2 regions of the Bradyrhizobium betae genome follow, and region 2 is predicted to be linked to the other one. Evidence: predicted binding sites of a transcription regulator. Region 2 holds the regulator's gene; the other holds the start of a gene.
The links. The regulator LexA, encoded in region 2, represses DNA repair genes until DNA is damaged. The targets are predictions, from matches to a motif close to TGTTCNNNNTGTGTTCNG.

Region 1: F8237_RS32110 (single-stranded DNA-binding protein) is a predicted target of LexA. The motif match lies at 2,757-2,774, and genes of this name have one in related genera.

Annotation. Positions count from the first base shown of each region.
Region 1 is NZ_CP044543.1:6,663,749-6,670,818, reverse strand. It holds gene gyrA (DNA gyrase subunit A) at 1-1,744, opposite strand, end outside; gene F8237_RS32110 (single-stranded DNA-binding protein) at 2,104-2,601, opposite strand; gene F8237_RS32105 (outer membrane protein) at 3,065-3,814, shown strand; gene F8237_RS32100 (outer membrane protein) at 4,051-4,740, shown strand; gene F8237_RS32095 (outer membrane protein) at 4,884-5,642, shown strand; gene uvrA (excinuclease ABC subunit UvrA) at 5,941-7,070, shown strand, end outside.
Region 2 is NZ_CP044543.1:6,547,379-6,554,448, reverse strand. It holds gene F8237_RS31585 (alpha-hydroxy acid oxidase) at 1-488, shown strand, start outside; gene F8237_RS31580 (HAD family hydrolase) at 496-1,125, shown strand; gene F8237_RS31575 (hypothetical protein) at 1,274-1,468, shown strand; gene F8237_RS31570 (molybdopterin molybdotransferase MoeA) at 1,698-2,909, shown strand; gene lexA (transcriptional repressor LexA) at 3,086-3,787, shown strand; gene F8237_RS31560 (hypothetical protein) at 3,980-4,180, shown strand; gene F8237_RS36155 (hypothetical protein) at 4,370-4,798, shown strand; gene F8237_RS31550 (GAF domain-containing protein) at 5,053-5,994, shown strand; gene F8237_RS31545 (ComEC/Rec2 family competence protein) at 6,004-7,070, opposite strand, start outside.

The DNA of each region.
Region 1 (7,070 bases), 120 kb from region 2:
GGCGGCTGACAAAGTCCTCGTCGCGGGTCTGCATGCCGGCGCGGCCCTTGCCGCCGCGGCGCTGGGCCCGGTAGGCCGACAGCGGCACGCGCTTGACGTATCCGGCATGGGACACGGTGACGACCATGTCCTCGCGCTGGATCAGGTCCTCGTCCTCGACCTCGCCTTCCTGCTCGATGATCAACGTCTTGCGCGGGGTTGCGAACTCGGCCTTCACCTCGGCAAGCTCGGTCTTGATGATGCCGAGCACGCGCTCGCGCGAGCGCAGGATGTCGAGATAGTCGGCGATTTCAACGGCAAGTTTGGAGAGTTCGTCGCCGATCTCCTCACGGCCCAGAGCGGTAAGGCGCTGCAGACGCAGGTCGAGAATGGCCCTCGCCTGCTCCATCGACAGCCGGATCGTGCCGTTTTCGCTGATGCGGTGGCGCGGATCGTCGATCAGCGTCAGCATGTCCTCGACGTCCCGGGCCGGCCAGTCGCGCGACATCAGGGTGTCGCGCGCGGTGGTCGGATCGGGCGAGGTCCGGATGACGCGGATCATCTCGTCGATGTTGGCGACCGCGATGGCGAGACCGACCAGGATGTGGGCGCGATCGCGCGCCTTCGCGAGCAGGAACTTGGTGCGACGCGTGACGACCCGCTCACGGAAGTCGACGAAGATCGCCAGCAGGTCCTTCAGATGCATGATCCGCGGACGGCCGCTGTCGAGCGCCACCATGTTGACGCCGAAGCTCGTCTGCAGCGGCGTGAATCGGTACAGCTGGTTCAGCACCACGTCCGGCACCGCGTCGCGCTTCAATTCGATGACGACGCGGTAGCCGTCTCGGTCGGATTCGTCGCGCAGGTCGCCGATGCCCTCGATCTTCTTTTCCTTGACCAGCTCGGCGATGCGCTCGACCATCGTCGCCTTGTTCACCTGGTAGGGAATCTCGGTGATGATGATCGCCTCGCGCTCCTTGCGGATGGCCTCGATCGCGACCTTGCCGCGCATCATGATCGAGCCGCGGCCGAGGTGATAGGCGGCGCGGATGCCCGCGCGCCCGAGAATGACGCCACCCGTCGGGAAATCAGGTCCTGGCACGATGTTGATGAGTTCTTCGATGGTGAGCGCGGGGTTGTCGATCAGCGCAACGCAGGCGTCGATGACTTCGCCGAGATTGTGCGGCGGAATGTTCGTGGCCATGCCGACCGCGATGCCGCCCGCGCCGTTGACCAGGAGGTTCGGGAACTTGGCCGGAAGAACCGAGGGCTCGGTCTCGTTGTTGTCGTAGTTCGGCTGGAAGTCGACGGTGTCCTTGTCGATATCGGCCAGCAGGGCCAGCGCCGACTTGGTCAGCCGCGCCTCGGTGTAACGATAGGCGGCCGGGGGATCGCCGTCGACCGAGCCGAAATTGCCCTGACCGTCGATCAGCGGCACCCGCATCGAGAAGTCCTGCGCCATGCGGACCATGGCGTCGTAAATCGACTGGTCGCCGTGCGGATGATACTTACCGATGACGTCGCCGACCACGCGGGCGGATTTGACGTACTTCTTGTCGGGCGTGTGGCCCTGCTCGTGCATCGAGTACAGGATGCGCCGGTGCACCGGCTTCAGGCCGTCGCGGGCATCGGGCAGCGCACGCGCCACGATCACGCTCATGGCGTAGTCGAGATACGACTTCTTCATCTCCTCGAAGATGGAGACGGGTCGAATATCCGAGGGTTGCGCCGGCTGGTCGCCGGGCTTGTCGTCGTCGTCAGCCAAGGGGGAATCCGGTGAGGTTTTATCTGGGAATCATATAGCGCATCGCCCCCCTGATAACCACCCTCGCGGGGGTCAAGGGAAGCGCTTTTTCCGCTTATTTTTCCAACGACTTAAGGCCTGAAAGGCGACGCGCTGGACGAACCTGGAATTGACCTGCCAAACCGTCCGCCCCGCCGGCCGGGCAGCACGGCGCGCCTGCCCCCGTCAGCCCGTTTGCCACGACGCAATCCAAGCTCACCCCAAACATGAAGCGGGCCCGGGAATCCCGAGCCCTTCCTGCCGATTAGCGAGATTTGCTCACACGAGATGGGAAGCGCCGCCGATCCGGTAGGCGCGTCCTCGTCTCGCGATTATCGTTCTCAGAACGGGATGTCGTCGTCCATGTCGCTGTTGCGACCACCGCCACCGCCGGCGGCAACCGCACGGCGCGGTGCGCTGCTGACCGGACCGGACGCGCCGAAATCGCCGCCCGGCTCGTCGCCGAAGCTGCCGCCTCCGCCGCCGCTGCGGCCGTCGAGCATCGTCAGGGTCGAGTTGAAGCCCTGGAGCACGACCTCGGTGGAGTACTTCTCGACACCGGCCTGATCGGTCCATTTGCGGGTCTGAAGTGCGCCTTCGATGTAAACCTTGGCGCCCTTCTTCAGGTACTGCTCGGCGACCTTGCAGAGCCCTTCATTGAAGATCACGACGCGGTGCCACTCGGTCTTTTCCTTGCGCTCGCCGCTGTTCTTGTCGCGCCAGGTTTCCGAAGTCGCGATGCTCAGATTCGCGATCGGCCGCCCGTCCTGGGTGCGGCGGATTTCAGGATCCTTGCCGAGATTTCCAACCAGAATGACCTTGTTGACGCTTCCCGCCATGCCGCTCTCCACTCCGAATGCCACTGAATGTCCAAAGGCGGGGTCCGCGCCAAACGGTCCTCTGCCACCCTGTTGAGGCGAACCTATACGCTTGCGAGCACGGATCAGCCCGTCACCCCTCAGGTTATCCCCATATATAGCATCGACGGCGGGCTCGTTCCAGATTTGTTCTCCGCCGACATTCGAAACACCCGTTGCTCGACAGCAGGGCTAGGCAGCAAAAAAAACGCGGATTTCGGCGGAACCCGATGGAACTTTTTTGGGTTCCCCGGCACAGGAAAAATCACTTAACATTCATTTACTTATCGCCCCCTCAGTTCGTCCCGGACTGTTGTATTTTGGAGACGGACTCTGGCGACAATGCGGGCTACGGTTGCTGCGGAATTAGATCATATGGGCGTCGCGCCTGACCGACCGCTTCGGGGATTTCACGAGAAGCGGGCAAGATATGGGAGAGACCGTAATGAACAAGATTCTGGCAATTGCATTTGGTGCCGCTGCGTTGGGCCTGTCTGCTCCGGCGAGCGCGGCAGATCTGGCCGCACGCCCCTACACCAAGGCGCCGATGGCCGTGCCCGCGCCCATCTACAACTGGACCGGCTTCTATGTCGGTGTGCAGGGCGGCGGCGGCTGGGGCCGTAGCGACGAGACCTTCTTCGGCGCACCGAATACGGCGATCTTCGCCGGGACCCAGAAGTACGACACCAGCGGCGGCTTCGTCGGCGGCGTGTTCGGCTACAACTGGCAGTCCGGCCCGGCCGTGTTCGGCATCGAGGGCGACTATCACTGGGCTGACATCAGCGGCCGTTCTGCCCAGATCAATGCCGGCGTCGGCGACACCTACTTCACGAAGATCCGCGGCTTCGGCGATATCAAGGGCCGTCTCGGCTATTCGACCGGTCCCGCCCTCTGGTTCGTCAGCGGCGGTGCCGCGGTCGGTGACATCCAGCACCGCTATGATGGCGTTCCCGGAAACGTCTTCGTCCAGAACGACTGGCGCTGGGGTTGGACCATCGGTGCCGGCGCCGAATACATGTTCGCTCCGAACTGGTCGGCCAAGGTCGAGTACAACTACATCGATTTCGGCAAGAGCTCGATCCAGTACTCCGCTGTGCCCACCAACCGCTCGGAGTGGACCGACACCGTCCACACCATCAAGGCTGGCGTGAACTATCACTTCAACTGGGGCGGCCCGGTCGTCGCGAAGTACTGATATCCTTCTGATATCACTTGCAGATCAAAGGCCGGCCTCGCGCCGGCCTTTTTGCTGCGCGCAGGCTGCCGGAACAATGGGTCAGGGACCATTACATTGTGCAACTGCTGTGGCTTTTGAGAGACACAACTTGCGGCTTCAATGGTGTAAGCCGACATCAGTTGGACCACAGCGTCCGATGCCCTTCCGAACGCACGGAAGGCAACAACAGAAACGGGACTGGGATTAGGTTGATAATGAAGAAGGTTTTGTTGGCTTCGGCCTGTTTGTTCGCTCTCGCTGCTCCGGCTTCGGCCGCTGATCTCGCAGCGCGCCCCTACACCAAGGCACCGGTGGCTGTGGCCTCGGTCTACAACTGGACCGGCTTCTACCTCGGTATCGTCGGTGGCGGCGCCTGGGAGAACGGCTCGGGCGATCCGAAGATGAAGGGTGGCTTCGTCGGCGGCACCGCCGGCTACAACTGGCAGACCGGCAACGTCGTGTTCGGCGTCGAGGCCGACGGCGCTTGGGCTGACGTCAGCGCTTCGGCGACCGGCGCGACCGTTGTCCCCGGCTTCGGTGTCGTGACTGCGACCGCAACCTCGAAGACCGATGCGATGGGCACCGTGCGCGGCCGCATCGGCTACGCCGTCAACCAGGTCCTGTTCTACGGCACCGGCGGCTACGCCTGGATCGACAACAAGATCTCCCTTTCCGCGCTCGGCGTGACCGCGTCGGACAGCAAGTGGCACTCCGGCTGGACCGTCGGCGCCGGCGTCGAAGCGTTCTTCGCGCCGCAGTGGTCGGTCAAGGGCGAGTACCTCTATCGCAGCCTCGGCGGCGAGACCTACTTCTCGGGCGCCCTGCCCACCGGCACGCTCAACTTCCACACCGTGCAGGTCGGCGTGAACTATCACTTCGGGGGCCCGGTGGTTGCGAAGTACTGAGCTTCGCCTCCAACGCCATCGCGTTACGAAAGGCCGGCCTTGTGCCGGCCTTTTTGTTTTCGCGCTAACGAACATCCAACCGTCAAGGAATCGTGGGGCGAGAATCGCACCCGCGCATTGGCTTGGTGAGTTGGGGATCCGACATGAAGATTTGTGCGCTGGCCGCGGCCGGCTTGTTCGCACTCGGCGCGATCGCGCCAGCGGCGGCCGCCGATCTGCCGCTCTATCCCAAGGCGGCGGTCGCGCCTGTCCTCACCTATGACTGGAGCGGCATCTATGCCGGCATCAACGGTGGCGGCGGCTGGGCCCATGCCTGCTGGAACGTAACCGGCGCGCTCGGCGTCGCGGTTGACCCGGCCGTCGGCGAAGGCTGCCACAACGCAGGCGGCGGCACGATCGGTGGACAGGTCGGCTATCGCTGGCAGAAGTCGCGCTGGGTGTTCGGCATCGAGGGCCAGGGCAACTGGGCCGACTTCAAGGGCAACAATGTCAGCGTAGCGCTGGCCCCGCTGACCAACCAGACCAGGATCGACGCCTTCGGCCTCTTCACCGGCCAGATGGGCTACGCCGTCAACAGCCTGCTGCTCTACGGCAAGGCCGGCGCGGCCGTGGCGCACGACAAATACGACACCTTCTTCCCGGGCGTGCCTGCGCTCGCGTTCAACAGCGTCAACCAGACCCGCTGGGGCTACACCATCGGCATCGGCGTGGAGTGGGGCTTTGCCGAGAACTGGTCTGTCGGCGGCGAGTACAATCATGTGTTCCTCGGCCATCACAGCGCCGACTTCGCCACCCTCACCGGCGGATTCCTCGCGCGCACCGACCGGATCGGCCAGGACATCGACATGGGCCTGATCCGCATCAACTACCGCTGGGGCGGTCCGCTCGTCGCCAAATACTGAGCCCATTACGAAGCCCCAAGGACTCCTCCAGGTCCTGCTCACACGCGGATCCCCCAGGTCCGCGTCCGAACGCGAACGAGGGGCCGGCCGTGCGCCGGCCCCTCGCCTGTTCCGCTCCTGCCAGATGCCGCCAGCGCGCCAACAATCCGTTGACGATTCGCAAGTCCCACTGGAAATCCGTCCTCGTTCTTCCTACGTTCGCTGACAACCCCATCGGCGCCGATCCCGGTTCCGGGCGAAGCGCGCCTTCAACATTGGCGCGATCGCGCGCTTTTGGGATTCCTTGAGGACCAGCGGGATGGATGAAGTGATCAAGGCGAAGCGCCAACAGCAGAACGCGGGCTCCAGCCTGCGCGCAATTACGATCCGTGGCGCACGCGAGCACAATCTGAAGAACATCGATGTCGAGATTCCCCGCGACAAGCTCGTGGTGTTCACGGGGCTGTCAGGCTCCGGCAAATCCTCGCTCGCCTTCGACACCATCTATGCCGAGGGCCAGCGCCGCTACGTCGAGTCGCTGTCGGCCTATGCCCGCCAGTTCCTGGAGATGATGCAGAAGCCCGACGTCGATCAGATCGACGGCCTGTCGCCGGCGATCTCGATCGAGCAGAAGACGACATCGAAGAATCCGCGTTCCACCGTCGGCACCGTCACCGAGATCTACGACTACATGCGTCTGCTCTGGGCGCGCGTCGGCGTGCCCTATTCGCCCGCCACCGGCCTGCCGATCGAGAGCCAGACCGTCTCGCAGATGGTCGACCGCGTGCTGGCGCTGCCCGAAGGCACCCGGCTCTATCTGCTCGCGCCGGTCGTGCGCGGCCGCAAGGGCGAGTACCGCAAGGAGCTCGCCGAATGGCTCAAGAAGGGCTTTCAGCGCGTCAAGATCGACGGCAGCTTCCATGAGCTGGCGGAGGCGCCGACGCTGGACAAGAAATTTCCGCATGACATCGACGTCGTGGTCGATCGCATCGTGGTGCGCGCCGACATCGGCCAGCGCCTCGCCGAGAGTTTCGAGACCGCGCTGAAGCTTGCCGAAGGCCTCGCCGTCGTCGAGTTCGCCGACGCGCCGGCGACTGCACCTGCGGAAGAGAAAGAGAAGAAGAAGACCGCGAAGATCCACGACAAGAGCGGGCCCGAGCGCATCCTGTTCTCGGAGAAATTCGCCTGCCCGGTCTCCGGCTTCACCATCCCCGAGGTCGAGCCGCGCCTGTTCTCGTTCAACAACCCCTACGGCGCCTGTCCGGCCTGCGGCGGCCTCGGCGTCGAGCAGCATGTCGACGAAGACCTCGTCATCCCCGACAAGGAACTCGCCATCGGCAAGGGCGCGATCGCGCCCTGGGCCAAGTCGTCGTCGCCCTATTACGTGCAGACGCTGACGGCGCTCGGCAAGCACTACAAGTTCGCGCTGACCACCAAATGGAAGGATCT
Region 2 (7,070 bases):
TGGTCAAGGACAAATTCAAAATACCGCTGATCCTCAAGGGCATCGCGACCGCCGAGGACGCACAGATCGCGGTCGATCATGGCGTCGAGTGGATCTACGTCTCCAACCATGGCGGCCGCCAGCTCGATCACGGCCGCGGCGCCATGCACGTGCTCCCCGAGATCGTCGATGCCGTGAAGGGCCGCGCCAAAATCATGGTCGACGGCGGCTTCTGCCGTGGCACCGACATCGTCAAGGCGATCGCCGCCGGCGCCGACATGGTGGGCATCGGCCGGCTGCAATGCTGGGCGCTGGCCGCGGCGGGCGAGGCCGGCGTGACGCGGATGCTGGAGCTGCTGGAGGACGAGGTGCTGCGCTGCCTCGGCCTGCTCGGCGCCACCTCGTTCGCCGAAGTCGACAAGTCCTGCCTGCACCAGGCCACCGCAACCAATGCACCGAGCGTGTTCAGCGCGTTCCCGCTGTTCGACCACGACCCGTATCGCTACTGAAGAAAGGATGCAGGTGAGCTCGCTCTCTCCCGGCAGCGCGGACGCGCTTCTGTTCGACCTCGGGCGCGTGGTGCTCGACATCGACTTCTCCAAGGCGATCGCCTGCTGGGCGGGACATGCCGGCTGTCGGCCCGAAGCCATCGTCGCGCGCTATGTGCGCGACGAGGCCTACCGGCTGCACGAGGTCGGCAAGATCAGCGACGAGGACTACTTCGCCTCGCTGCGCACCTCGCTCGGGATCGGCATCTCCGATGCGCAGTTCCTGGAGGGCTGGAACGCGATCTTCGCGGGCGAGATGCCTGACATCGCCGAGCTGTTGCCGCGCGCGGCGAAGCGGATGCCGCTCTACGCCTTCTCCAATACCAACCGGCCGCATGTGGACTATTTCTCGAAAGAGTATGCCGGCCTGCTCGACCACTTCCGCGATGTGTACCTGTCGTCCAGTATCGGCCTGCGCAAGCCGGATGCGGAGGCCTTCGACCATGTCGTGGCGGCGATGGGCGTGCCGGCGAACCGGATCGTGTTCTTCGACGATCTTGCCGAGAACATCGAGGGAGCGCGGGCATGCGGCCTGACCGCCGTGCACGTGACCTCGCCGACCGATGTCGGGAATGCGCTGAGGGCACTCGGCATCTGACAGCTGGACCAACGGCCAAGTCCCGGAACAATTTTGGCCGGGCATGAGGAACCAAAACACTTTGTGCAATTTTATACGCAGTTCCGGGAACGAATGCCCGCTTCCGGACTCATGACTCCGTTGGGAATTCTACATCGGACGTATCATCGTGCTGGGCAAAACCTACCTCACCAAGCAGGCCTCCCTGCTGATGAAATTCGCCAGAACCACCTCGGATTCTGACCTTTCCGCAAAACTGATCAGCAAAGCCGCCGACCTGAAATCCCAGGCCGATCCGATGCCCGACAGGGACCAGGGCGCCGCAGCGCCGGATGTCAGTCCGGTCAAGCAGCCGGGGACGTGACCGATGCTGGCCGTGGCGCTCGTCGTTCTCGTCCTTGCCGCGGCTATTCCCGTGCCGGTCTGTCTCGCCTTCGGGATCATGCCGAGGCGGATCTGACGCTTCCTCGCTAACAGTAAATGCTGAAGCAGGATATTTCATCCTGCTCGTCGCTACTTTGCCTCCGCGCCCGCGCTCGGTTAGAACTCTCGCCGCTGATTTGCCCAAGCGGGCGTAGCTGGAGTTTTCACTCGTGGCCCTCATGCCGGTTTCTGACGCGCTTGCCGCGGTGCTCGCGGGTACAGAGCCGCTGCCTGAAGAAACGATCGCGCTCGACCAGGCCTTTCACCGTGTGCTCGCGCGCGATGTCGCGGCGCGGCGGACGCAGCCGCCGCAGGCGATGTCGGCGATGGACGGCTATGCGGTGCGCGCGGCCGATGCGGCCGGGATCGATTCCCAACTGACCGTGATCGGCGAGGTCGCGGCGGGCCGCCCGTTTGCAGGAACGGTCAGCGCCGGCGAAGCGGTGCGGATATTCACCGGGGGCGTCGTTCCTGATGGCGCCGACGCCGTCGTGATCCAGGAGGATACGGTTGCCGAGGGCAAGCGCGTCACGATCAAGGAAGCAGCCATGATCGGGCGTCACATCCGGCCCGCTGGCGTCGACTTCTCGGAAGGCGACGTGCTGTTGCACCAGGGAGCCCGCCTCACCGAGCGCGACCTCGCGCTCGCCGCCGGCATGAATCACCCGCATTTGCCCGTCCGCCGCCGTCCGAAGGTCGCCATCCTCGCCACCGGCGACGAGCTGGTGATGCCGGGCAGCACGCCGGGTCCCGGCCAGATCGTCTATTCCAACGGCTACGCCCTGCACGCGCTCGCCCGCAGCGAGGGCGCCGACACCATCGACCTCGGTATTGCCGCCGACACGCTTGCAGCAACCACAGCCGGCATCCGGCGTGCCCGCGAGAGTGGCGCCGATATCCTGATCACGACCGGCGGTGCCTCGGTCGGCGACCATGATCTGGTCCAGCAGGCGCTGCGGGACGAAGGCGTCTCGATGGCGTTCTGGAAGATCGCGATGCGGCCGGGCAAGCCGATGATGAACGGGCGGCTCGGGTCGATGCGCGTGATCGGCCTGCCCGGCAATCCCGTGTCATCCTACGTTTGCGGCTTCCTGTTCATGGTGCCGCTGATTCGTGCGCTGTCGGGCCGTTCGGTGATTCATCATCGCCGCGAGCGCGCGGTGCTCGGCCGCGACATCGGCGCCAATGACCAGCGCGAGGATTATCTGCGCGCACGCCTCGAGTTGCGTGACGACGGCACGCTCGCTGCCATTCCCGTCAATCACCAGGATTCCTCGCTGCTTTCGAATCTCGCTGCGGCACAGGCACTTCTCGTGCGAGCGCCGTTCGCGGCGAAGGCCGAATCCGGCACGCCTTGCGAGGTGCTGCGACTGCCCGTCTGACCGCCTCGTTCGCATGCGTTCCGCGAACTTTGCAGCGTTCACGGTAAATTAAGCAGTTGCGGAACATGTATCGAACATATAGTGTCCGTTCATGATTTGTTTCGAGCATGTAGCGACTTACTGCTGAATTCAGCGTCTCGGAATCGGACGACATCAACCGGGGGATTTTGGTCGAGATGTTAACGCGCAAACAATACGAGCTTCTGCGATTCATCAGCGAACGGCTGAAGGAAAGCGGCGTGCCGCCCTCCTTCGACGAGATGAAGGACGCGCTCGATCTGCGCTCGAAATCAGGCATCCATCGCCTGATCACCGCGCTCGAGGAGCGCGGCTTCATCCGCCGGCTGCCGAACCGCGCCCGCGCCATCGAGGTGATCAAGCTGCCCGAGCTTCAGGCCGCCGCCGGCAGCCGCCGCGGCTTCACGCCGAGCGTCATCGAGGGCAATCTCGGCAAGGTGCGCACCACCTCAAGCGCATCCGCGGATGAGGGCGAGCGCCCCGTCGCCGTGCCCGTGATGGGCCGGATTGCAGCCGGCACGCCGATCGAGGCTTTGCAGACGCGCAGCCACACCATCAGCGTACCGCCTGACATGCTCGGCTCGGGCGAACATTACGCGCTGGAAGTGCGCGGCGATTCCATGGTCGAGGCTGGCATCCTCGACGGCGACATGGCGCTGATCCAGCGCAACGAGAGCGCCGACACCGGCGATATCGTCGTGGCATTGATCGACGACGAGGAAGCGACGCTCAAGCGCTTCCGCCGCCGCGGCGCCTCGATCGCTCTCGAGCCCGCCAATGCGGCCTATGAAGTGCGCATCCTGCCGCCCAACCGGGTGAAGATCCAGGGCAAGCTGATCGGGCTCTATCGCAAGTACTGAGCGAGTCCTGAGCCTGTCGCGCGACTGCCGATCGACGGCCGCGCGTTGAACGATTGGAGCGGACGATTGTCCGCTCCCGCTGGATAGTCTTTCTGGTTTCGCGCAGATTATCCGGCCCCTCTTCCAGCGCTACATCCTCGACACGCCGCACGAAGCAACGTTGCTTTGCGGCCTCAGGTTCGAGGAGAAGCCATGCGCAAGATCATCTCAAGCACGATCGCGGCGGCGCTGATCGCAGCATCAGCGTCGCAGGCCTTTGCCGCACAGGCACAGCACCCGATCCGCAAGGAGACGGTGGCCAGCCAGCCAATCCGCAATGCCCACAACGCGGTCGAGCAGCCCTCGCAACCGGGCTGGCAATATTCCGGCTGGTCGGCACCTGCTGGCCGCTGACACGCGCGGCCCTTATGCACGGAAGCAGGCATTGGTCCGGTGCATCCGGAAAAAGATAATGTGATCGCAGACTGCGGCGGCGAGCCGCAGATTTGCCTACAACCGGGCAGACGCTTGGTGCTTCCACTCTGATAGAGGCCTGTGCCTCAGAAGAGGCGCGGGCCGCTATCTCGCATGAGGAGCCCCCCGATGTGTGACTACAGCCTGCATGCCGTCGCATCGCGTCCCGCGGAAGTCGGCGAGACGATCGTCTCGACAACCTTCCGCGGCACCTCGACGCGCGGCTTTGCCTCCGCAGCAGATCCGGCCGTTGCGGTCTGCCTGTTGCCGGGAACGGAGCTCGCCTTCGCCGACAACGTCCGCTACGACAATCGCTGGATCTGGACGCGTAGCGTCAACTCCCGCGTCGGCAAGTTCGGCAAGATCGATCCGCACATTCCCGACCGTCATCATGACGCGATCGAATTCCCCGACGGCAAATACGTGCTGGTGACACAGCTCGTCGAAGGCCAGCACGCGACCGTGCTGCAACTGCCGGTGACACAGCCCCTTGGCGAGGGCAGGCCGCAGTCCAGCGCCGACGGCCGACAGAGCATCACCCGCTTGCCGATCGGCTGACGCAGCGATCCCCGGCCTTCCCTTCGGGTCGGGACACAGGATGGAAATTCCCATCGCCGGCCGAGGCCGGCGACACAGAATGGTTTGTGTCTCCAAAACCCGAGGCGGCGAAGCCAGCCCACCATCCCTCCCCGCCGCACGAAGTTTGCGCGGTCCTGCCTGAATTTTGAACGTCCGTTCCGCAAGCAAATGGCCGATGCTGTCCCGGTTGGCGTCTTGGCTGGTGTCTTGGCTCTTGGCGGCGGACACGTTCGATGAAGACCTTCATTCGCGTCGTTGAACTCTGGGTGCCCGACCGGACGCGGACGCGGCTGGAATTCGGCGGCGGCCTCTACAGCGAGGGGCTGTCAGCGTTCAAGGCCGCCAGCGAAGATTTGCGCTTCGGATATGACGAGGGCCTTCCCGGCAAGGCCTGGGCCTGCGGCCATCCCGTGATCCTCACCAAATTCGCCAACTCCTATTTCAAGCGGACCGATCAGGCGCTGGCGGCCGGCCTGACCTGCGGCGTGGCGGTGCCGGTATACGCCGGCGAATTCCTGCAAGCGGTGATGGTGCTGTTCTGCGGCGACGACGAGGCGCATGTCGGCGCGATCGAGCTTTGGCACAACGATGCCGAGGTGTCCCACGAGATGGGGCTGGTCGACGGCTATTACGGCGCGGCGGAGATGTTCGAATTCAACTCGCGCCACACCAAGTTTCCGCGCGGCTTCGGCCTGCCCGGCCGCACCTGGAAAGCCGGCCTGCCGCTGATCATCAAGGATCTGCACGACGCCAGGAGCTTCCTGCGCTGGGATGACGCCGCCAAGGTCGGGATCAATCTCGGCGTCGGCGTGCCCTACCGGACCGGCACCGGCCACACCTGGGTCCTGACCTTCCTCTCGGCGCAGGCCACGCCAATCGCGCGACGCTTCGAGATCTGGGTCCCGAACGAGGCCCGCTCGGCGCTGGTGTTTCGCGCCGGCGATTGCAGCGCGCAGACCGACCTCGCCGCGCTCTATGCAGATAAACCCATCGCCAGGGGCGACGGCAGCATCGGCGGCGCCTGGGCCACCGGCATGCCCGCGCTCAACGATGATCTGGCGCATGACGGCTCGATCGCGGCAGCTCAAGCTCGCGCAGCCGGATTGAGCCAGTTGGTGGCCCTGCCGGTGATCGGGAACGCCGGGCTCGAAGCCGTGCTGGCCTGGTACCTCTAGCCGGCCCGCTCAATCCTCGGCCTGCATGTCCGCCTCGGACGGTGTCGCGTCCCGGTTGCGGGGAGCGGCCGCCTGCGGTGCGAGGCTCGCGCCGAAATCAGCCTCACCGGCGGTCGCCGGCGACCACGGGCGGTCAGTGCCCCTCGCCTTCATCGCCTGAACCGCAAAACCATCCCCTCGCTGTGTCAGTGCAAGCGCGCCCTGGGCCGAAAGACGCTGCCGGTCGACCACCATCGCCGCGCAATCCGGCGGCGCCCGCCGCGCCGTCACCACCAGCGCGGCGCGGCTGCAATCGTCCGCCAGTGCATCGATGCGCAAAGCCAGCGCGACCAGGCGCCCGTCGGCAAGCGGCGTCACGCAACCCGACTCGTCGCAGGACGCGCCGTCGCCAAGCGAGGCGCTGCCGGCGCCGCGCGGATCGGCGTCGGCCGCCAGCCACTCCTTCAGCAGAAAACTGTCCTTGCTGGTTCTCATCAGATGCAGCTGCCCGTCCCTGCCCCGCACAGCAACGCTCTGGCCGTCACCAGCGATGAGAATGTCGGGTTGCCGGGCGGATAGCCCCCAGGCGATCGCGGCCAACAGCAGCAGCCCGCCCGACCAGCGCAGCGGCGTGCGCAGCAGGCCCATCACAATGATCCCGAGGCTGGCCGCGATCAGCGGCGCGATGCCGAAAGCCGGGATGCGGCCGATCGCGCCCGGCAACGCCGCCACCCAGCGCGACACCGCGATCATCCAGTCGATGCCGATCCCCATCAGCCACCAGAACAGGCTGTCGAGCCCGAAGGGCGCCGCGAGCAATCCGAGCAGTCCCGCCGGCATCACCAGCGCCGAGACCACCGGCATCGCCCCGAGATTGGCGAGCACGCCGTAGGGCGTGACGCGGTGGAAGTGGAAGGCCGCATAGGGCGTGGTTGCAAGCCCCGCGATCAGCGAGGCCAGGAACAGCATCGCGATCTCGCGGCCGCCCCACATCGCGATGCGTGCGGTCGTCGAATGATCGGGCGAGGCAAACAGGTTCGGCATGCCGATCTGCACCAGCGCCACGAGCCCGAGCGTTGCCGCGAACGACATCTGGA